Regions from separate parts of the Streptosporangium oxazolinicum genome, predicted to be linked through region 1. Evidence: riboswitches for the same ligand, from Rfam matches in the RefSeq annotation. Region 1 holds a riboswitch; the other holds the start of a gene.
What was found. A riboswitch is a leader RNA that binds a small molecule or an ion and turns the genes downstream of it on or off. The one in region 1 is predicted to bind glycine.
Positions count from the first base shown of each region.

Region 2: it holds a riboswitch for glycine, as region 1 does, so the genes downstream of both, gcvT (glycine cleavage system aminomethyltransferase GcvT) here and gcvP (aminomethyl-transferring glycine dehydrogenase) in region 1, are expected to answer to the same signal.

Region 1 is NZ_BAABAQ010000009.1:30,085-40,758, forward strand. It holds gene clsA (cardiolipin synthase ClsA) at 1-410, shown strand, start outside; gene ABD817_RS23190 (sugar phosphate nucleotidyltransferase) at 414-2,915, shown strand; gene ABD817_RS23195 (double zinc ribbon and FHA domain-containing protein) at 3,409-3,921, shown strand; gene ftsR (transcriptional regulator FtsR) at 3,948-4,598, shown strand; gene ABD817_RS23205 (bifunctional nuclease family protein) at 4,678-5,148, shown strand; gene ABD817_RS23210 (MerR family transcriptional regulator) at 5,293-5,913, shown strand; glycine riboswitch at 5,929-6,021, shown strand; gene gcvP (aminomethyl-transferring glycine dehydrogenase) at 6,204-9,059, shown strand; gene ABD817_RS23220 (tetratricopeptide repeat protein) at 9,196-9,978, shown strand; gene ABD817_RS23225 (hypothetical protein) at 10,018-10,368, opposite strand; gene ABD817_RS23230 (alpha/beta hydrolase family protein) at 10,502-10,674, shown strand, end outside.
Region 2 is NZ_BAABAQ010000006.1:273,335-284,008, reverse strand. It holds gene ABD817_RS18800 (glutamine synthetase family protein) at 1-451, shown strand, start outside; gene ABD817_RS18795 (aldehyde dehydrogenase family protein) at 454-1,800, shown strand; gene ABD817_RS18790 (3-oxoacyl-ACP reductase) at 1,806-2,570, shown strand; gene ABD817_RS18785 (gamma-glutamyl-gamma-aminobutyrate hydrolase family protein) at 2,749-3,444, shown strand; glycine riboswitch at 3,518-3,617, shown strand; glycine riboswitch at 3,618-3,712, shown strand; gene gcvT (glycine cleavage system aminomethyltransferase GcvT) at 3,746-4,837, shown strand; gene gcvH (glycine cleavage system protein GcvH) at 4,834-5,223, shown strand; gene ABD817_RS18770 (L-serine ammonia-lyase) at 5,296-6,672, shown strand; gene ABD817_RS18765 (hypothetical protein) at 6,960-8,909, shown strand; gene ABD817_RS18760 (DUF6286 domain-containing protein) at 9,134-9,796, opposite strand; gene ABD817_RS18755 (amino acid deaminase/aldolase) at 9,946-10,674, shown strand, end outside.

The DNA.
Region 1 (10,674 bases):
CGTGGAACCAGACCAGCAGGCTCGGCCGCCTGCTCGACCCGCTGGCCGACCGGCTCTACATCCTGGCCACCCTGTTCGGCCTCGCCATGCGCGAGATCATCCCCTGGTGGCTGGCGCTGGCCATCCCGCTGCGCGACGTGATGCTGCTGGGCATCCCGATCATCCTGCGCCGCCTCGGGTACGGTCCCGCGCTGCCCGTGCACTTCCTCGGCAAGGCCGCCACCGCCAACCTGCTCTACGCCTTCCCGCTGCTCTTCCTGGCCCACCACCCCTCCTGGTACGCCGAGGGGGCCGGGATCGTCGGCTGGTCCCTGGCCATCTGGGGCACAGGACTGTACTGGTGGTCCGGAGTGCTGTATTGGGTACAGGTGCGTCAGCTGACAAGCGAGGCCAAACGCCTGAAGAGGTGATCCGTGAAGGCCGTCGTCATGGCGGGCGGGGAGGGGACACGGCTCCGGCCGATGACCGCGAACCAGCCCAAGCCCCTCCTACCCGTGATCAATCGGCCGATCATGGAGCATGTGCTTCGCCTCCTGAAACGGCACGGCTTCACCGAGACGGTGGTCACCGTGCAGTTCCTGGCCGCCCTGGTCCGCAACTACTTCGGCGACGGCGACGAGCTCGGCATGAGCCTGCACTACGCCACCGAGGACACGCCGCTCGGCACCGCGGGCAGCGTCAAGAACGCCGCCGACCGGCTCCGCGACGACCGCTTCCTGGTCATCTCCGGCGACGCGCTGACCGACATCGACCTGACCGACATGATCCGCTTCCACCGCGAGAACGGGGCGATGGTCACGATCGGGCTCAAGCGCGTCCCCAACCCGCTGGAGTTCGGCATCGTCATCGTCGACGACCAGGGCAGGGTGGAGCGCTTCCTGGAGAAGCCGACCTGGGGCCAGGTCTTCTCCGACACCGCCAACACCGGCATCTACGTGATGGAGCCCGAGGTCCTCGACGAGATCGCGGCGGGGGAGTCCGTCGACTGGTCGGGTGACGTCTTCCCGAGACTGCTGGAGCGCGGCGCCCCGCTGTACGGCTACGTGGCCGACGGCTACTGGGAGGACGTCGGCACCCACGAGAGCTACCTCAAGGCCCAGGCCGACGTCCTGTCGGGGCGGGTCAAGGTCGACATCGACGCCTTCGAGGTCTCGCCGGGCATCTGGGTGGCGGAGGGGGCCTCGGTCGACGCCGACGCCGTCCTCAAGGGCCCCCTCTACATCGGCGACTACGCCAAGGTCGAGGCGGGTGCCGAGCTGCGCGAGTACACCGTGCTGGGCAGCAACGCGGTGGTCAGGGAGGGGGCCTTCCTGCACCGCGCGGTCGTCCACGACAACGTCTACGTCGGGCCCAGCGCCCACCTGCGCGGCTGCGTGATCGGCAAGAACACCGACCTGATGACGGCCGCCAGGGTCGAGGAGGGCGCCGTCGTCGGGGACGAGTGCATCATCGAGGCCGAGGCGTACCTCTCCTCCGGCGTCAAGATCTACCCGTTCAAGACCATCGAGGCGGGGGCGGTGATCAACAACAGCGTCATCTGGGAGCCGCGCGCCCAGCGCAACCTGTTCGGCCCCCGGGGGGTCTCGGGGCTGGTCAACGTGGAGATCACCCCCGAGCTGTGCGTACGGCTGGCCAGCGCCTACGCCACCACCCTGAAGAAGGGCGCCTCGGTCATCACCTCCCGCGACTCCTCCCGCGCCGCGCGGGCGCTGAAGCGGGCCGTGATCAGCGCCCTGAACGCCAGCGCGATCAACGTGCTCGACCTGGAGGCATCCCCGCTCCCGGTGGCCCGCTTCCACACCGCCAGGGAGAACGCCGTCGGCGGCATCGCGCTGCGCACCACCCCCGGCGACCCGCAGAGCGTCGACATCGTCTTCATGGACGAGCACGGCGCGGACCTGTCACCGGCGGCCCAGCGCAAGCTGGACCGGGTCTTCTCCCGCCAGGAGTTCCGCCGCGCCTTCCCCGGGGAGATCGCCGAGCTGAGCTTCCCCGCCAGGGCGGTGGAGGACTACACGCACGAGCTGCTGCGCCTGATCGACATCAGCGGGGTGCGCGACGCCGACATGAAGGTCGTGGTCGACTGCGCCGGAGGCACCTCCTCCCTGGTGCTTCCCAGCCTGCTGGGCCGGGTCGGGGTGGACGTGCTGACCGTCAACAACCGGCTGGACGACGCCTCGCCCACCGAGACCCTCGCCGAGCGCCGCCGCGACCTGCAGCGCCTGTCGGAGCTCGTCAGCTCCTCCAGGGCGGCCTTCGGGGTCCGCTTCGACCCGGTGGGGGAGCGGGTCGCGCTGGTGGACGAGATGGGCCAGCTGATCAGCGAGGAGCGCGCCCTGCTGGTGGTGCTGGACCTGGTCGCCGCCGAGCGGCGCGGCGGCAGGGTGGCGCTGCCGGTCACCACCACCCGGGTGGCCGAGCAGGTCTGCCGCTTCCACGGCGTCCAGGCCGAGTGGACCTCCACCGCGATCGACGCGCTCACCGCCGCCGCCAGGGGGCCGGAGACGATCTTCGCGGCCGACGGGCGCGGCGGTTTCATCGTGCCCGAGTTCGGGCCCACGGTGGACGGCCTGGCGGTGTTCCTGCGCCTGCTGGGCCTGGTCGCCAGGACCCGCCTCTCGCTCAGCCAGATCGACGCCAGGATCCCCGAGGCGAAGCTGCTGCGCCGGACGGTGCCGACCCCGTGGGCGGCGAAGGGCGCCGTGATGCGCTCGGTCATCGAGGCCGCCGAACACTACCGCATCGACACCACCGACGGGGTCCGGGTCGTCGCCGAGGACGGCAGCTGGGCCCTGGTGCTGCCCGACCCGACGGAGGCGGTCACCCACCTGTGGGCCGAGGGGTTCGACGTCGACTCCGCGCAGACCCTGATCGAGCACTGGGCGCGGGTGGTCGAGGAGGCCGCGGGTGGCTGACGGGTCCGCCGGGGTTGGCCGGAAGTGGCCGTGGGCGGCTGGCGGGTTCGTCGGGGTTGGCCGGAAGCGGTTGGGACCGGCCGGTCGAGGGGGCCGTGGGCGGCCGACGGGCCGGTCGGGACTGACTTGGGACTGGTTGGGACCGTTTGGGACCGGTTGTGCCTGGGGCGGGGAAAGGGCGTGGGCGAGGGGTGCGGGCCGGGCGAAGGGGGGCCGGAACGAGGCTCCGGGCCGGGCGGAGAGGCGCCGGGAGGCAGGCTCCGGGCCGAGCGGTTGCGACAAACACAGCGCGGCGCCATGGACCGGAGACAGTGCCCCACTGTAACTTTGTCACCGACCGTACCCGCGGTTCAGCGTCAACCTTGACCTTCGCGCCTCATCACTGTATGTTGCGGCATTCGCAGTCCGAGAAAACCCTTGAGAAGCGAAGAAGCGAGGCGCGCATCACTGAGCACCGTTGCCGCGTCTTCGCGGTAGGAGGCCGAGCCGATCGATGCCGAGCGTCTACTGCACGCAGTGCGGTCATGCCAACCCTGAGGATGCCCGTTTCTGTTCACGATGCGGGTCGCCGCTTACCAAAGCCGAGACCCCCGGAGACAGCACATCGACGATCTCCCTCTCCGGGATCGAGGCCTACGAGGCGGAGACAGGTGAGACGCTTCTCGCCGAACGGCAGGCCGTCGAGCAGTTGCCACCGGGCACCGCGCTGCTGGTGGCGATGCGCGGTCCCAACGCCGGCAGCCGGTTCCTGCTCGACAGTGATCTCACCACCGTGGGCCGCCACCCCGAGAGTGACATCTTCCTCGACGACATCACGGTCTCGCGCCGTCACGTGGAGTTCTACCGGCGCGGCGGCGGGGTCTTCACCGTCCGCGACGTCGGCAGCCTGAACGGCACGTACGTGAACCGCGAGCGCATCGAGGAGGTTCCGCTGTACGGCGGGGACGAGGTGCAGATCGGCAAGTTCCGCCTCGTCTTCCTCACCCGCGGCGCCGCTGGAGGATGATGAGCTCGCAGGCCGCTCGTGCGCACATGAGCATCGGGGAGGTGCTCGCCCTCCTGCAGGGCGAGTTCCCCGATGTCAGCATCTCCAAGATTCGTTTCCTGGAGGGCGAGGGGTTGATCGAGCCGGAACGCAGTCCCTCCGGTTATCGCAAGTTCTCCTACGCCGACGTCGAGCGGCTTCGTTACATCCTCAGCGAGCAGCGTGACCGCTACCTGCCGCTGCGAGTGATCAAGGACCACCTGGAGGCGGCCGACCGCGAGGAGCGTCCGGCCGCCCGGCCGCGCGCCGTTCCCGACGACGCGCCCCCCGAGATCCGGCTCACCCGCGAGGAGCTGATCGCCGCCGCCGAGCTCGACGAGGAGACCCTCGCCGAGCTGGAGGACTACGGCCTGCTGGCCGCCGTGGCCCGCTACTACGACGCCGAGGCGCTGGCCGTGGCCCGCAGCGTCGGAGCGCTGGCCGCCTTCGGCCTGCGCGCCCGCCACCTGCGAGCGGTCAAGGCCGCGGCCGAGCGCGAGGCGGGCCTGGTGGAGCAGGCCGTCGCCCCGCTGCTGCGCCGCCGCGGACCGGGCGCGATCGACCAGGCCGACGAGACGGCGAGGGAGATTTCCGGCCTGCTGCTGGAATTGCACGCCTCGCTGCTGCGTTCCGGCGTCCGTGGGGCCCTGGGCCGGTGAGAACCTGACCAGGCACTCGTACCCCCACGAGTGTTACGTTGAACAAACCGGTCGGAATCCAGCGAAGACGGAGCAGCCCGTGTTGCAGATGGAGGTCGTGGGCGTTCGAGTTGAGATGCCCTCCAACCAGCCGATCGTCTTGCTGAAAGAGACGCATGGGGAGCGTTACCTACCTATCTGGATCGGCATGACGGAGGCCACGGCGATCGCCATGGCCCAGGCCGAGGAGCCACCACCCCGGCCGCTCACCCATGACCTGTTCCGCGACGTGCTCGAAGGGCTCGGGGTCCGGCTGAGCACGGTCAACATCGTCGCCCTGCGCGACGGCATCTTCTTCGCCGATCTCGTGTTCTCCAACGGGGTGGAGGTGAGCGCGCGTCCCTCGGACTCGATCGCCTTGGCACTTCGCACCGGCGCACGTATCTTCGCGAGTGAGGATGTGGTCAGGGAGGCGGGGGTGATCATCCCCGACGACCAGGAGGACGAGGTGGAGAAGTTCAGGGAGTTCCTTGACACGATCACGCCCGAGGACTTCGGCCGCGCGGGGTAGGAATTTCGGTGCATTTACGCTTCACGACGCGCCGAGTAGGGTCGTTGACTGGACTTGGCCCCAGTCCTACGGTGCAAGTGAAACCCGTGGTCGTGCGTAAACCCCCAGATCAGGCCGTGGGATGAGAGAAAGCCGGAGGTCCGCGTGGCGGTCAGCAGCGGCGAGGGTAGAAACGCCGATCAGGATGACCCGAAACGGCGCCAGTCGGCACGTCAGCGCGCGGGTGAAGAGGGTCTGCTGTTCGACGGGCAACCGGTGAAGGTGCCCGCCGACATCGGCTACCGGGGACCGACGGCCTGTTCGGCGGCCGGCATCACCTACCGGCAACTCGACTACTGGGCGCGCACCGGCCTGGTCGAGCCCACCGTGCGGGCTGCCCACGGCTCCGGCTCCCAGCGGCTGTACGGCTTTCGCGACATCCTGGTCCTCAAGGTCGTCAAGCGGCTCCTCGACACCGGCGTCTCCCTCCAGCAGATCCGCATCGCCGTGCAGCACCTGCGCGACAGGGGCGTCAACGACCTGGCCGGGATCACCCTGATGAGCGACGGGGTGAGCGTCTACGAGTGCACCTCCCCCGACGAGGTCATCGACCTCCTCCAGGGCGGTCAGGGAGTCTTCGGCATAGCACTGGGACGGGTGTGGCAGGAGGTGGAGGGCTCCCTCGCGGATCTGCCCGGCGAACGTGCGGAGTCGGGCGAGGGCCCTTTAGGCGATCATCAGGCCGATGAGCTGGCCCGCCGTCGCAGAGCACGACGAACCGGGTAAACTCGGACTTGCCACTGACCCTGTGCGGGAGAGACCCCGACCGCGATCGGGGCGCCGAAGGAGCAACCTCCCCGGAATCTCTCAGGCACCCGGTACCGCACGGACGAGGCAACTCTGGAAAGCAGGCGCGCTCGCCAGGCGCGACTCACCGACGGTGCAAGCCTCCCGTCTAGGGCAGGTGAAGCTCTCAGGTCACGGCCCGTGAACGACGGCCGTGATGACAGAGGGGGAGACCAGGCATACGCCCGCGCCCAGCGCCGGTCTCCACCCCGTCCCGGGAGGCTTCACCAATGACCGACCTGTCATCGCTCAGCGAGCTCAGCTCCCCGCCGTTCGCGACCCGCCACATAGGGCCGGACGACGCCGGCCAGACCCGCATGCTGGAGGCGGTCGGATTCGCCTCCGTCGCCGACCTGGTCGCGGTGGCCGTGCCCGAGGCGATCCGCTCCTCGGGGCGCCTCGGCCTGCCCCCGGCGGCCGGGGAGTCCGAGGCCCTCGCGGAGCTGCGGGTCCTCGCCGGGCGCAACACCGTGCTCACCTCGATGATCGGCCTGGGCTACCACGACACGATCACCCCGGGCGTCATCCGCCGCAACCTCCTGGAGAACCCGGGCTGGTACACCGCGTACACGCCCTACCAGCCGGAGATCTCCCAGGGCCGCCTGGAGGCCCTGATCAACTTCCAGACCGTCGTCTCCGACCTGACCGCCCTCGACGTCGCCGGGGCGTCCCTGCTGGACGAGGCCACCGCCGCCGCCGAGGCGATGACCCTGGCCCGCCGCGCGGGCCGCAGCCCCTCGACGGTGTTCGTGGTCGACGCCGACGCGCTGCCGCAGACCAAGGCGGTGCTGCGCACCCGCGCCGAGCCGCTCGGCATCGAGCTGGTCGAGAGCGACTTCACCGCCGAGCTCCCCGAGTGCTTCGGGGTGCTCGTGCAGTACCCCGGCGCCAGCGGCAGGGTCCGAGACTTCCGCGCCATCGCCGACGCCGCCCACGCGCGCGGCGCCCAGGTGGTCGCCGCCGCCGACCTGCTGGCCCTCACCCTCCTGGCCGCGCCCGGCGAGCTCGGCGCCGACATCGCGGTCGGCTCCTCACAGCGCTTCGGCGTCCCGCTGGGCTTCGGCGGCCCGCACGCCGCCTACATGGCGGTCCGCGACGGCCTCCAGCGCCAGCTGCCCGGCCGCCTGGTGGGCGTCTCCCAGGACGCCGACCGGCGCCCCGCCTACCGGCTCGCGCTCCAGACCCGCGAGCAGCATATCCGCCGCGAGAAGGCCACCAGCAACATCTGCACCGCGCAGGTGCTGCTCGCCGTGATCGCCGGCATGTACGCCGTCTACCACGGCCCCGAGGGCCTGCGCAGGATCGGCCGGCGTACCCACCGGCACGCCGTCGTGCTCGCCGAGGGCCTGCGCCAGGGCGGTGTCGAGGTCGTGCACGACACCTTCTTCGACACCGTGCTCGCCAGGGTGCCCGGCCGCGCCGCGGGGGTCGTCGCCGCGGCCCGCGAGAACGGCGTCAACCTGCGCCTGGTCGACGCCGACCACGTGGGTGTCACCTGCGACGAGAAGACCGAGCTCCTGCACCTGGAGCAGGTCCTGGCCGCCTTCGAGGTCAGCGGCACCGTGCTGGCCGACCTGGACGCCGCCGCCCACGACGCGCTGCCCGCCGCGCTGACGCGCGTCAGCGACTATCTGACCCACCCGGTCTTCCACAGCCACCGCTCCGAGACGGCCATGCTGCGCTACCTGCGCAGGCTCCAGGACAAGGACATCGCGCTCGACCGGTCGATGATCCCGCTGGGCTCCTGCACCATGAAGCTCAACGCGACCACCGAGATGGAGCCGATCACCTGGCCGGAGTTCGCCGGGCTGCACCCCTACGCGCCCGAGGACCAGGCCGCGGGCTACCTCGAGCTGATCGGGGAGCTGGAGCGCTGGCTGGCCGAGGTCACCGGCTACGACGCCGTGTCGCTGCAGCCGAACGCCGGCTCCCAGGGCGAGTTCGCCGGGCTCCTGGCGATCCGCGCCTACCACACCGCGCGTGGGGAGTCGGGCCGCGACGTCTGCCTGATCCCCTCCTCCGCGCACGGCACCAACGCCGCGAGCGCCGTCATGGCGGGCATGCGGGTGGCCGTGGTCGCCTGCGACGACCAGGGCAACGTGGATCTCGACGACCTTGTCGCGAAGATCGACAAGCACCGCGAGCGGCTCGCCGCGATCATGGTGACCTACCCGTCCACGCACGGTGTGTACGAGGAGACGATCGTCCGGATCTGCGAGCTGGTGCACGAGGCCGGCGGGCAGGTCTACGTCGACGGCGCCAACCTCAACGCGCTGGTCGGCCTGGCCAGGCCGGGGGAGTTCGGGGCGGACGTCTCCCACCTCAACCTGCACAAGACCTTCTGCATCCCGCACGGCGGCGGCGGCCCCGGCGTCGGCCCGGTCGCGGTCCGCGCCCACCTGGCCGACTATCTGCCCGGCCACCCGCTGCGCGAGGGGAGCGCGGTCGGCCCGGTCTCGGCCGCGCCGTACGGCTCCGCGGGCATCCTGCCCATCTCCTGGGCCTACATCCGGATGATGGGCGCCGACGGCCTGAAGGCGGCCACCGAGCAGGCCATCCTGTCGGCCAACTACCTGGCCCGCAGGCTCAGCCCCCACTACCCGGTCCTCTACACCGGCCGCGGCGGCCTCGTCGCCCACGAGTGCATCGTCGACCTGCGCCAGATCACCAAGGAGACCGGGGTGACGGTCGACGACGTGGCCAAGCGCCTCGTCGACTACGGCTTCCACGCCCCGACCATGTCCTTCCCGGTGGCCGGCACGCTGATGATCGAGCCGACCGAGAGCGAGGACCTGGCCGAGCTCGACCGGTTCTGCGAGGCGATGATCGCGATCCGCGAGGAGATCGCGAAGGTCGCCTCCGGCGCGTACGACAGGACCGACAACCCGCTCCGCAACGCCCCGCACACGGCCGACAGCCTCGTCGCCGACGAGTGGGGCCACCCCTACACCCGCACCGAGGCGGCCTACCCGCTGCCGTCGGTGCGCGAGGGCAAGTACTGGTCGCCGGTCCGCCGCATCGACCAGGCCTACGGCGACCGCAACCTGGTCTGCTCCTGCCCTCCCCTGGCGGCGTACGAGGACTGATCCCCGCAAAGATCCACATAGGCCCCGGCAGGGCCGAAAGCCCGCGCGAACCGCGATATCCGAGGGGAATGCGGGAGGACGGACGGAGCCCCGAGTCGTTAGGCTCGGGGCGTCTCCGTATCCGGAAGGATCCCGCATGCCTGAGGTGGACACCCGTCCCTTGGACGCCGCGCGAAGACTGGCCGAGTCGGGCGATCTCGACGGCGCCGCCACGATCTTCGCCGAGCTGGTCGCCGACCCCGACGAGCCCGACCGGGCCCAGGCGGCGGTGGGTCTCGCGGTGGTGCTGGGGGAGAGCGGAGACGTGCCGGGCTCGCGCGCGGCCGCGCGCACCGCGCTGGCGACCGGGCACCCGGAGTTCGCCGCCCAGGCCGCCTGCCTGCTCGCCGGGAGTTTCGAGCAGGAGGGCCTGGCCGACCAGGCCCGCGCCGCCTGGCAGGCCGCGCTGGGCGTCGGCCACCCCGCCTACGTCCCGCCGGCGCACATGGCCCTCGCCAGGCTCGCCACGGGCGAGGAGGAGGCCGAGCGGTCGCTGCGCGACGCGCTGGCCACCGGCGACCCGGAGATCGCTCCGCAGGCCGCCCAGCGGCTGGCGGAGGCGCTCCTGGAGGAGGGCGAGCCGGGGGAGGCCGCCCGGGTGCTCCTGGAGGCGCTCTCGGTGCCCGACGTGGCCGAGGTGCCGAGACTGCGGGTGATGCTCGGCATCGCTCATCTGGAGCTGGCCTGCGCCGAGTTCTCCGGTGCGATCGAGGAGGGCGGGGACGTCGAGACCGGTGCGCTGGCCATCGAGCTCCTGGCCCGCACGCTCCCGCTCAGGGGACGTGACGAGGACGCCGAGCGCGTGTGGCGCTACGGTCTGGACAGTGCCGACGAGGACCTCGCCGGGGAGGTCCGCCTGCGCCTCGACCGGGACCTTTGAGAGGGGGGCGTCTGGTGCGCCGGGCGGGTCCGGCGGGGGTCAGTCGCGCTCCCGCCAGCGGCTCAGCGCGTGGGCGAAGTTGATCGCGACGATCCCGCCCCAGGCCAGCAGCAGTCCGGCGGTGCCGGCGCTCTGCGCCGCGATGGCGGTCAGCGGGATCCCGATGCCCATCGAGCCGAGGGCGATCGGGATCGAGGGGTTCGCGCCCTTGCGCGGCTTGACCTTCGGCGCCCCGGCGGCGTCCATCTCGGCGCGCACCCGGTGGGCGATGGTCGCGTCGAGGCGTGACACGAACGACTCGATGAGCGCGGCCTCGTACTCCGGGCCGAGGTCACGCCGGGCCTCGACGGTGGCGCGCATGTCCTGGCGGATATCTTGATAGTCCTGCACGCTTCGATTGTTCCGCCCGCCCGTCCGCCGGGCATCAGCCGTTAGGACGAGATCCGTGTCCACCTCCGAGTCCACCCCTCCAGCGTCGGCGTCCATCTCGGGGACCGGGCTCCCGGCGGGCGCGGCCGCGCCCGTGGAGATCGCGACCCCGCACGGCCCGGCCCTGGTGGAGATCGACGAGGTGGCCGCCCCGCGCTTCCTGCTGGTGCTCACCCACGGCTCGGCCGGGGGAGTGGACGCCCCCGATCTGCTGGCCGTACGGGACGCCGTGACCGCGATCGGCGGGACGGTCGCGCGGGTGCTCCA
Region 2 (10,674 bases), on a different contig from region 1:
CCTGCTGTACGCGCCGAACATCAACTCCTACAAGCGGTACGTGCCGGGCAGTTTCGCCCCCACCGCGGTCAAGTGGGGTGTGGACAACAGGACGTGCGCGCTGCGCCTGGTCGGCCACGGCCCCTCGCTGCGGATCGAGAACCGGGTGCCCGGCGGCGACGTCAACCCCTACCTGGCGGTCTCGGCGCTGATCGCGGCGGGCCTGCACGGCGTCGAGAACGAGCTGCCGCTTGAGGACGCCTTCACGGGGAACGCCTACTCGTCGGGCGCGGAGACCGTGCCGAGTACGCTGCGGGGCGCGCTGGAGCTCTGGGAGGGCTCCGCGTTCGCGACGGCCGCCTTCGGCGAGGACGTCGTGGCGCACTACGCGAACAACGCCCGGGTCGAGCTGGCCGCCTTCGACGCGGCGGTGACCGACTGGGAGCTGTTCCGAGGATTCGAACGGATGTGAAGGTGAAGATCATAAATCCGGCGACGGAAGAGGCCGTCGCCGAGGTCGAGATGGCGGACGCCGCCGAGACCGACAGGGCGGTGGAGCGCGCCAGACGCGCCTTCGCGACCTGGCGGAACGTCGGCCCGGGAGACCGGGCCCGGCTGCTGCGTCGTTTCGCCGCGCTGGTGCGCGAGCACGCCGAGGAGCTCGCCCTGCTGGAGGTCGCCAACTCCGGGCACACGATCGGCAACGCCCGCTGGGAGGCGGGCAACGTCGCCGACGTGCTCGACTTCTACGCGGGGGCGCCCGAGCGCAACCACGGCCTGCAGATCCCGGTGCCGGGCGGGCTGGACGTCACCTTCAGGGAGCCGCTGGGCGTCGTCGGCGTGATCGTGCCGTGGAACTTCCCGATGGTCATCATGACCTGGGGGGTGGCCCCGGCACTGGCCGCGGGCAACACCGTGATCGTCAAGCCCGCCGAGTGGACCCCGCTCACCGCCCTGCGGGTGGCCGAGCTCGCCCTGGCCGCCGGTCTGCCCGAGGGGGTGCTGCAGGTCCTGCCCGGGGCCGGGGAGGTGGCGGGCGCCCGGCTGGTCGGGCACCCCGGCGTGGCGAAGATCGTGTTCACCGGTTCGACCGAGGTGGGCAAGGAGATCGCCGCCACGTGCGCCGGGCAGGTCAAGCGGCTCACCCTGGAGCTGGGCGGCAAGAGCGCCAACGTGGTCTTCGCCGACGCCGACCTGGAGCGGGCCGCGGCGACCGCGCCGTACGCGGTGTTCGACAACGCGGGCCAGGACTGCTGCGCGCGGTCCCGGATCCTGGTCGAGCGCTCGGTCCACGACGAGTTCCTGGCCCGGTTCGGGCAGGCGGTGCTGGACGTCAAGGTCGGCGACCCCCGCGACGAGGCCACCGAGATGGGCCCGCTGATCAGCGCCGAGCACCGGGAGCGGGTGGCCTCCTTCGTCACCGAGCCGCCCCACCTGCGGGGCACGTGCCCGTCGGGGCCGGGGTTCTGGTTCCCGCCGACGGTCCTGACGCCCGGGTCGGCCGACGACCGGGCGTTCACCGAGGAGATCTTCGGGCCCGTGGTGTCGGTGGTGCCGTTCGACGACGAGGCGGACGCCGTGCGGATCGCCAACGACACCCCGTACGGCCTGAGCGGGTCCATCTGGACCCGCGACGTCGGCCGGGCGCTGCGGGTGGCGAGGGCGGTCGAGGCGGGCAACCTCAGCGTCAACTCGCATTCGAGTGTCCGCTACTGGACCCCGTTCGGCGGTTTCAAGCAGTCGGGCCTCGGCCGCGAGCTGGGTCCCGACGCCCTGTCGGCCTTCACCGAGATCAAGAACGTCTTCATTTCCGAGGAGTAGAGGCGATGCTTCGTTTGCAGGACCGGGTCGCGGTCATCACCGGCGCGGGAAGCGGGATCGGCCTGGCCACCGCGCGCCGGTTCGCCGAGGAGGGCGCCCGCGTCGTGTGCGTGGACCTGGACGAGGCGACCGGTTCCAAGGCCGCCGACGAGGTCGGCGGGCTGTTCGTACGGGCCGACGTGACCGATGAGGACGACGTCACGCGGGTCTTCCAGACCGCGTTCGACACCTACGGCAGCGTGGACATCGCGTTCAACAACGCGGGCATCTCGCCACCGGACGACGACTCGATCCTGGAGACCGGCATCGACGCCTGGCGCCGGGTCCAGGAGGTGAACCTCACCTCGGTCTACCTGTGCTGCAAGCACGCCATCCCGTACATGCGGCGGCAGGGCAAGGGGTCGATCATCAACACCGCGTCGTTCGTGGCCGTGATGGGGTCGGCGACCAGCCAGATCTCCTACACCGCCTCCAAGGGCGGGGTGCTGGCCATGTCCCGTGAGCTGGGCGTGCAGTTCGCCCGCGAGGGCATCCGGGTGAACGCCCTGTGCCCGGGGCCGGTGAACACGCCGCTGCTGCGGGAGCTGTTCGCCAAGGACCCCGAGCGGGCGCAGCGCCGCCTGGTGCACATCCCGGTGGGCCGCTTCGCCGAGGCGTCCGAGATCGCCGCCGCGGTGGCGTTCCTCGCCTCGGACGACGCCAGCTTCATCACCGGCTCCGAGTTCCTGGTGGACGGCGGCATCTCCGGCGCGTACGTCACCCCGCTGTAGACCCCACCGTCGCCCCCCGGAGACCCCTGTAGACCCCCGGAGACCCCGTCGCGGCCCCTCGCGGCTTTCTTCGCGCGTGTCGCCCCGGCGTGTCCCGCCCCGGTCGGTACCGTGCGAGGAGGAGGTATGGGCTCCCCTCGTGGCGCCCGGTTCCCGCACAGGAGCAAGACAGGAGATCATGTCCCGTCCCGTCATCGGCATCACCTGCTATGTCGAGCCCGCGCGGTTCACCGTCTGGGAGACGACCACCGCGCTGCTGCCGTACGACTACGTCGACCACGTGGCCCGCGCGGGCGGGCAGCCGGTGATCCTGCCCCCGGCGGGCGACCCCTCGGCGCTGACGGGGCGCCTGGACGGGCTGATCCTGGCCGGTGGCGGGGACGTCGGCCCGGAGCGGTACGGGCAGGAGCCGCACGAGCGGACCGGCTACGTCCGGCCGTTCCGCGACGACGCCGAGCTGGGGCTGGTCGGGGCGGCGCTGGAGCGGGGCCTGCCCTTCCTGGGGATCTGCAGGGGCATGCAGGTCCTGAACGTCTCGCTGGGCGGCACCCTCCACCAGCACCTGCCCGACGTGGTCGGCCATCCGGGGCACGCCCCGGCCCCCGGCCACTACGGCAGGATGCCGGTGTGGCTCGCCCCCGGCAGCCGGACCTCGAAGATCTTCGGAACCGAGACCGTGGACGTGGCCCACTACCACCACCAGGCCCTCGACCGGCTCGCCGGGGGCCTCACCGTGACCGCCCACGCCGAGGACGGCACGATCGAGGCCGTGGAGCTGGACGACCACCCGTTCGCCCTCGCCGTCCAGTGGCACCCCGAGACCGACGGCGAGTCCGCTCTGTTCGAGGCACTGGTCCGGCACGCCACCCCCTGACCGGCGCGGATCGGTGCCGCGAGGGGATTTCGCTCGGCCGGTGCGGGCGGTTAGGCTGGCCGGTGACACCGATGAATCCCGTGCGGGAGAGCGTCCTGATCACCCAGGCCAGGACCCCTGAAGGAGCAAGCCCTCCCCGCGAACCTCTCAAGGCAAAGGACCGTGCGGGTAGGTGCCCTCTGGAAAGCAGGTCCCACGGCCTCGCCGAAGGTGAAAGTCCGGCAAAACCCGGATGAAACTCTCAGGCACCCACGACAGAGGGGGAGGATGCTCTCATCTGTCCCTTGTCTGAGGTGCGCACATGTCCCGACCTACGCCGCTGCGCGGCGTGCACGAGTCCCTCGGCGCGACGCTGACCGACTTCGCGGGCTGGCTGATGCCGCTCCGCTACGGCAGCGAGTCGGCCGAGCACAACGCGGTCCGCCAGGCGGCCGGCCTGTTCGACCTCTCCCACATGGGGGAGATCTTCGTGACCGGGCCGCAGGCCGCCGAAGCCCTCGACTACGCGCTGGTCGGCCACCTCTCCGCGCTGGAGCCCGGCCGCGCCCGCTACACGATGATCGTCGATCCGGAGGGCGGCGTGCTGGACGACCTGATCGTCTACCGGCTCGCCCCCGCCGAGTTCATGGTCGTCGCCAACGCCTCCAACTACCCCCGGGTGGCCGCCGAGCTGACCGATCGCGCCAAGGGCTTCGACGCCGCGGTGGACGACCGCTCCGAGCGGTACGCGCTGGTCGCGGTCCAGGGCCCGCGCTCCGCGGAGATCCTGGGCTCGCTCACCGACGCCGACCTCGACGGGCTCAAGTACTACGCGGGCCTGCCCGCCGTCGTCGCGGGCCGCGAGGCCCTCGTCGCCCGTACGGGGTACACCGGCGAGGACGGCTTCGAGCTGTTCGTCGCGGCCGAGGACGCGGAGCCGGTCTGGGCCGCCCTCACCGAGGCGGGCGCGCCGCACGGCCTGATCCCCGCGGGCCTGTCCGCCCGCGACACCCTCAGGCTGGAGGCCGGGATGCCGCTGTACGGCAACGAGCTGTCGTCCGGCCTCACCCCGTTCGACGCCGGGCTGGGCCGTGTGGTGAGGTTTGACAAGCCGGGCGACTTCGTCGGCAGGGCCGCCCTCGAACCCCTCAGGGAGGTCTCGCCGTCCCGCCGCCTGGTCGGCCTGATCGCGTCCGGCCGCAGGGTGCCCCGGCACGGGTATCCGGTGGTGGTCGCCGGTGACGGCGCGGTCGTCGGTGAGGTCACCAGCGGGGCGCCCTCCCAGTCACTGGGCAGACCCATCGCCATGGCCTACGTGGACAACGGCCAATCGTCAGGACTGGCCGTCGACATCAGGGGCAGCCACGAGCCGGTCGAGATCGTCGCACTGCCCTTCTACAGGAGGAAAAAATGAGCAGCATTCCCGAGGAACTGCACTACACCAAGGAACACGAGTGGATCTCTGGCATCGATGACGGCCTGACCCTCACCGTCGGCATCACCGCCTACGCCGCCGGCGCGCTGGGCGACGTGGTCTACGTGCAGGTCCCCGAGGCCGGCTCGACGGTCACCTCCGGTGACGCCGTCGGCGAGGTCGAGTCGACCAAGTCGGTGAGCGACATCTTCGCCCCGGTCAGCGGCGAGATCGTTGATGTCAACCAGGCCGTCGTGGACGACCCCTCGCTGGTCAACAGCGACCCCTACGGCGAGGGCTGGCTGTTCCGCGTACGTCTTGAGGGCTCCGCCGACGACCTGCTGTCGCCGGAGGAGTACGCCGCGCTCACCTCGGGTGAGTCCTAAGCCTCTCCCCCCTCGCGTCACGGCCACGCGCGTCCTCGGGCGCGCGTGGCCGTCCACGCTGGAAGGATTCAGATGACGATCAGCGTCTTCGATCTCTTCAAGATCGGAATTGGCCCGTCCAGCTCGCACACCGGCGGCCCGATGGCCGCCGCCCACAAGTTCGCCCGCGGCCTCCACCAGGACGGGCTCCTGGAGAAGACGGCCCGGGTGAGCGCCGTCCTGTACGGCTCGCTGGGCCTGACCGGCAAGGGCCACGGCAGCGACAAGGCCGTGCTGCTCGGCCTGTCCGGTGAGAAGCCCGAGCTGGTCGACGTCGACGCGGTCGACGAACGGCTCGCCGCCATGCGCGAGTCCGGCACCATCTCCCTGTACGGCTCCCGCGAGATCCCCTTCGTCATCGGCGAGGACCTCGTCTTCGAACGCAAGGTCTCGCTCCCCGGCCACCCCAACGGCATGCGCTTCACCGCCCTGTCCGAGTCCGGCGAGACGATCCGCGAGAAGGTCTACTACTCGGTGGGCGGCGGCTTCGTCGTCGACGAGAACGCCACCGGCGCCGACCGGATCAAACCCGACGACACCGTCCTGCCGTACCCCTTCACCACGGCCGCGGAGCTGCTCGCCCAGTGCGCGGAGACCGGGCTGTCGATCTCCGGGCTGATGCTGGAGAACGAGCAGGCCTTCGGCCGTACCGAGGCCGAGATCCGCGACCGGCTGCTCGTCCTGTGGCAGGTCATGAGCGAGTGCGTACAGCGCGGCATCGGCAAGGAGGGCGTGCTGCCCGGCGGCCTGAAGGTCCGCCGCCGCGCCCACCAGCTCCACCGGCAGCTGCGGAGCGAGTCGCAGGAGAAGGACACGCTGCAGACGATGGACTGGGTCTCGCTGTTCGCCCTCGCGGTCAACGAGGAGAACGCCGCCGGGGGCCGCATCGTCACCGCGCCCACCAACGGCGCCGCGGGCATCATCCCGGCCGTGCTCACCTACTACGACCGCTTCACCGAGGACCCCGACGACGAGGGCGTGATCCGCTTCCTGCTGACCGCGGGGGCGATCGGCGTGCTGTTCAAGGAGAACGCCTCCATCTCCGGCGCCGAGGTCGGCTGCCAGGGCGAGGTCGGCTCGGCCTGCTCGATGGCCGCCGCCGGGCTCACCGAGGTGATGGGCGGGACCCCCGAACAGGTCGAGAACGCCGCCGAGATCGGCATCGAGCACAACCTGGGGCTGACCTGCGACCCGATCGGCGGCCTGGTGCAGATCCCGTGCATCGAGCGCAACGCGGTCGCCTCGATCAAGGCCATCGCCGCCGCCAGGATCGCGATGCGCGGCGACGGCCGCCATTTCGTCTCGCTGGACAAGGCCATCAAGACCATGCGTGACACCGGCCGCGACATGCTCGACAAGTACAAGGAGACCAGCCGGGGAGGGCTCGCGGTGAACGTCATCGAGTGCTGAACGGGAGCGGTTCCCCGGCTTCAGGGGTGTCTTGAACGGAGACGGTTCCCGGGGTCCGTTGAACGGGAACGCTTTCCGGCTTCCGGGGGGCTTTTGAACGGGAGCGGTCCCCGACGCCCGAAGGTCCCTCGAACGGGAGTGGCTCCCGAGAGTCCTTGGGGAGCACGCGAGAAGAGGGGCTTCGGGGACATACAACCCGATCGCTATCAAATTTCGCATGACGTGCGAGCTTCTCCGATCCCGCGCCTATGCTGGGTGGCCATGTGCGCGGGACTCGGGAGGTCGCGGTGGTAACGGGAACGCACCCGGCGAGCCGTTCCCATCGCTCCCAGCGCTCCACGAACCCCTCCCGCCCCCTGCGGATGCTCCGCTTCCTCGGGTCGCACTGGCTCTTCGTCACCGCCCTGCTGGCGGGTGGCGGCCTGCGGGTCCTCGCCATGCTCGGCTACCGGCCCGCCCTGTGGTTCTGGGCCGACTCCTTCGTCTACCTGAACGCGGGGCTCGCCCCCCGCCCCCTGGAGTCCCGTCCGGCGGGCTACGCGCTGTTCCTGTGGATCCTCAAGCCACTGTCCAGCATTCCCGCGGTGGTCGCGGTGCAGCACCTGCTCGGCCTGGTCGTGGCCGTCTGCGTCTACCTGCTGCTGCGCAGGCTGGGCGGGCTGCCCGGGTGGGGCGCGACGCTCGCCGCGCTGCCGGTGCTGCTGGACGCCTACCAGATCCAGCTCGAACACCTCGTCATGGCGGACCTGCTCTTCCAGTTCCTCGCGGTGCTCGCGGTCACGCTGCTGCTGTGGCGGCGGCGCCCCTCGGCGTGGGTCGCGGCGCTGGCCGGAGCGCTACTGGCCGTGGCGACCGTCACCCGCACGATCGGGCTGCCGCTGATCGCCGTGGCACTGGTCTGCATGGTGATCCGCAGGGCCGGGTGGCGGGCGGTCGTCGCCGCGACCCTGGCCGCCGCGCTCGGCCTGGGCTCGTACGCGGCCTGGTTCAGGGCCGAACACGGCAGTTTCGGGCTGACCAGGGGCAACACCTTCCTCTGGGCGCGGACGATGACCTTCGCCGACTGCGCCAAGATCCAGCCGACCGGGCCCGAGGCGGCCCTGTGCCCCGTCGAGCCGCTGGGACAGCGCGCGGCGCCACCCGTCTACATCTGGGACGGCGAGTCGCCGCTGAACAAGGTCAAGGGCAGCTGGGCCGAGCGCGACGCGCTCGCGGGCGCCTTCGCCACCCGGGCGATCATGGCCCAGCCGCTCGACTTCCTCCGGGCGGGCCTGGAGGACGCGGCCCACATCTTCGACTGGACCCGGCGCGTCTACCCGGCTCCCGGTCCGCAGAGCGCCTACGTCTTCCCCGACACCGTGCGCCCCTTCACCTCGGGGGCCGCTTCGCAGGGCAGGACCGCCGAGGAGCTGACCGTGGCCTACCAGGGCTCGTCGGGAGCGCCGGTGATGGCCGAACCGTACGCGGGCTGGTTGCGCGACTACCAGGAGTACGCCTTCGTGCGGGGCCCGTACCTCGCGGTGATCCTGCTGGTCGGCCTGGTCGGCGTGCTGACGCGGCTGCGGCGGCTCGGCGGCGTGGTGCTGCTGCCCTGGGCGGCGGGGACCATGCTGCTGATCCTGCCGCCCTTCATCGCGGCCTTCGACCACCGCTACGTCGTCCCCGCCCTTCCCCTGGTCTGCCTGGCCGCCGGGCTGGCCTTCGGGGTCAGGCACGAGGAGAGGAACACGCCCGCGGCCGAGGAACCGGACGAGGAGCCGCCGTACGAGGGCACCGGCGACGAGGACCCGTTCCAGGGCGCGACGGCCGAACGGCCGGTGTACGCGAGCCCCGTCCGGGAAACGGCGCACGGGTCGTACGACGGGCAGGCGTACGAAAACACCCCCTACGGAAGCAGCGCGTACGGCGCGACGGGTGAGCGCCCGGCGTACGGCGTGACGGCCGAACGGCCGGGGTACGGCGGGTCAGCGGCGGCGGACGTGCAGGCGAACCACCACGCCGAGTTCTACCTCCCCGAGCGCCCGTCGGACCTTCCCCACCGCGTCCCTGTTCAGCCGGGCCACAAGCTTGCCGACATCGGTGGCGGGCGCGCAGCCCACCCCGATGCGCAGCCGCTCGTACCGTACGTACCTGACGCGGACACGAGTGAGCCCTTCGACTTCTTTAAGAGCAACCCCGAGCATGGCGGTCCCCGTCCCGGTCCGCCTGCCCCACCGCCCCCACCCCACGGCGTGTAGCAGCCACCGCAGCGCCAGGAGCGCCAGCACCACCAGCAGTAGCGCGACCAGCCAGCCCAGCCACGGATGCGCGGCCAGCCACCCGGGAAACCCCCGGCGCACGAGCCTGGCCCCGGGCGAGTGGCCGGGGATGTCGCCGCGCCCCCGCAGGAAGGCGTAGAGCCCGGCGCACACCAGCACCGTCCCGGTGACGGCCAGGCCGATCCGGTTGCCCAGGTACGGCCTCATCGGCCCCCCTTCCCGCGCAGCCGTACGACGACGTCACCCGCGCACATCGCGCCCAGGCCCGCCAGCCGGTCGCCCACCGCCGCGCCCACCCGGCGCAGCACGGGCCCGGTCCGCTCGGCGTCGGTGAACACGGTGACCTCGACGATCCGCGAGGTGAGCCGCACCCGCGCCCCCTTCACCTCGTCCACCGACTCGGCCGCCTCCCGCAGCGTGCGACGGAGCCCGGACCTGGTGACGCCGATCACCATGTGCGGGTCTCCCGACTCCAGCGGTATCAGCCGGGTCCGCCCCGGCAGCGCGGCGAGCGCGAGCATCACCAGGCCCACCGCCATGGCGAGCGTCGACGCGGCGAAGGTGGCGGGATCCGACCAGTTCCACGCGCCGGCACCGTTGACGAGCCGCCGGTAGGGCATCCGCGCGAGCGGCGACTCCATGAGCAGGCCCACCGTGACCGAGGCCGAGACCGCCAGCACGGCGGACACCGTCAGGGCGGCGGGGACGCCCACGGGGGTCCTGGCCGGCCTGAGCATCCGCACCGACCGGCGCCGGACGTCCTGGAACTGCTCGGCCGCCGCCTTGCCTCCCGAGCCTCCGGTGGTGGTCCCCGCACTGCCGGTGCCTCCCGAGCCCGCCAGGATGTCCTGGAGAGTAGTCGTCATTCGGTCAGGTGTACGCGTTCCGGCAGGGGCGGGCCGGGGATCAACCGCCCACTTGCACGATCTTGGGATCCCCCTGGCGGGAGCATTGATCACCCGTCCGGCAATATGAATAGCGTTCACATTTCCCGGGGCCGGGTTATCCTGCGGGCATGGACGACCGCCAGCGCTACGACCGGGCCACAGCGCACCTGGACCCTCCCTTCGCCGTCCTCGACCTTCCCGCCCTGCGCGCCAACGCCGAGGGCATGGTCCGCCGCGCCGGAGGCAAACCGATCAGGGTCGCCAGCAAGTCCGTCAGGTCCCGGGCCGTGCTCGAACGCATCCTCGCCATGGACGGCTTCACCGGGATCATGGCCTTCACCCTCCCCGAGGCCCTCTGGCTCGTCTCCACCGGGATGCGGGACGTGCTGGTCGCGTACCCCACCGTCGACCGCGCCGCGCTCGCCGAGCTGGCCGCCGGACCGGCCGCGGCCCGGGAGATCACGATCATGGTGGACCGGACCGAGCACCTGGACCTCGTCGAGTCCGCCGTCGCCGGAGTCCGCGACCGCCACGAGATCCGGCTCTGCCTGGACGTCGACGCGGGCTACCTCGCCTTCGGCGGCCGGTTCAGGGCGGGCGTCCGCCGCTCCCCCATCCGCGAGATCGACCAGGCCGCCGACCTCGCCACCGAGATCGCGAAACGGCCCGGGTTCCGGCTCGTGGGCCTGATGGCGTACGAGGCGCAGATCGCCGGGGTCGGCGACAACCCTCCGGGCAACCCCGCCCTCACCCGGGCCGTACGCCTGATGCAGGCCCGGTCCCGGCGCGAGCTGATCACGCGCAGGGGCCGGATCGTGCGGGCCGTCCGCCAGGTCACCGACCTGGAGTTCGTCAAC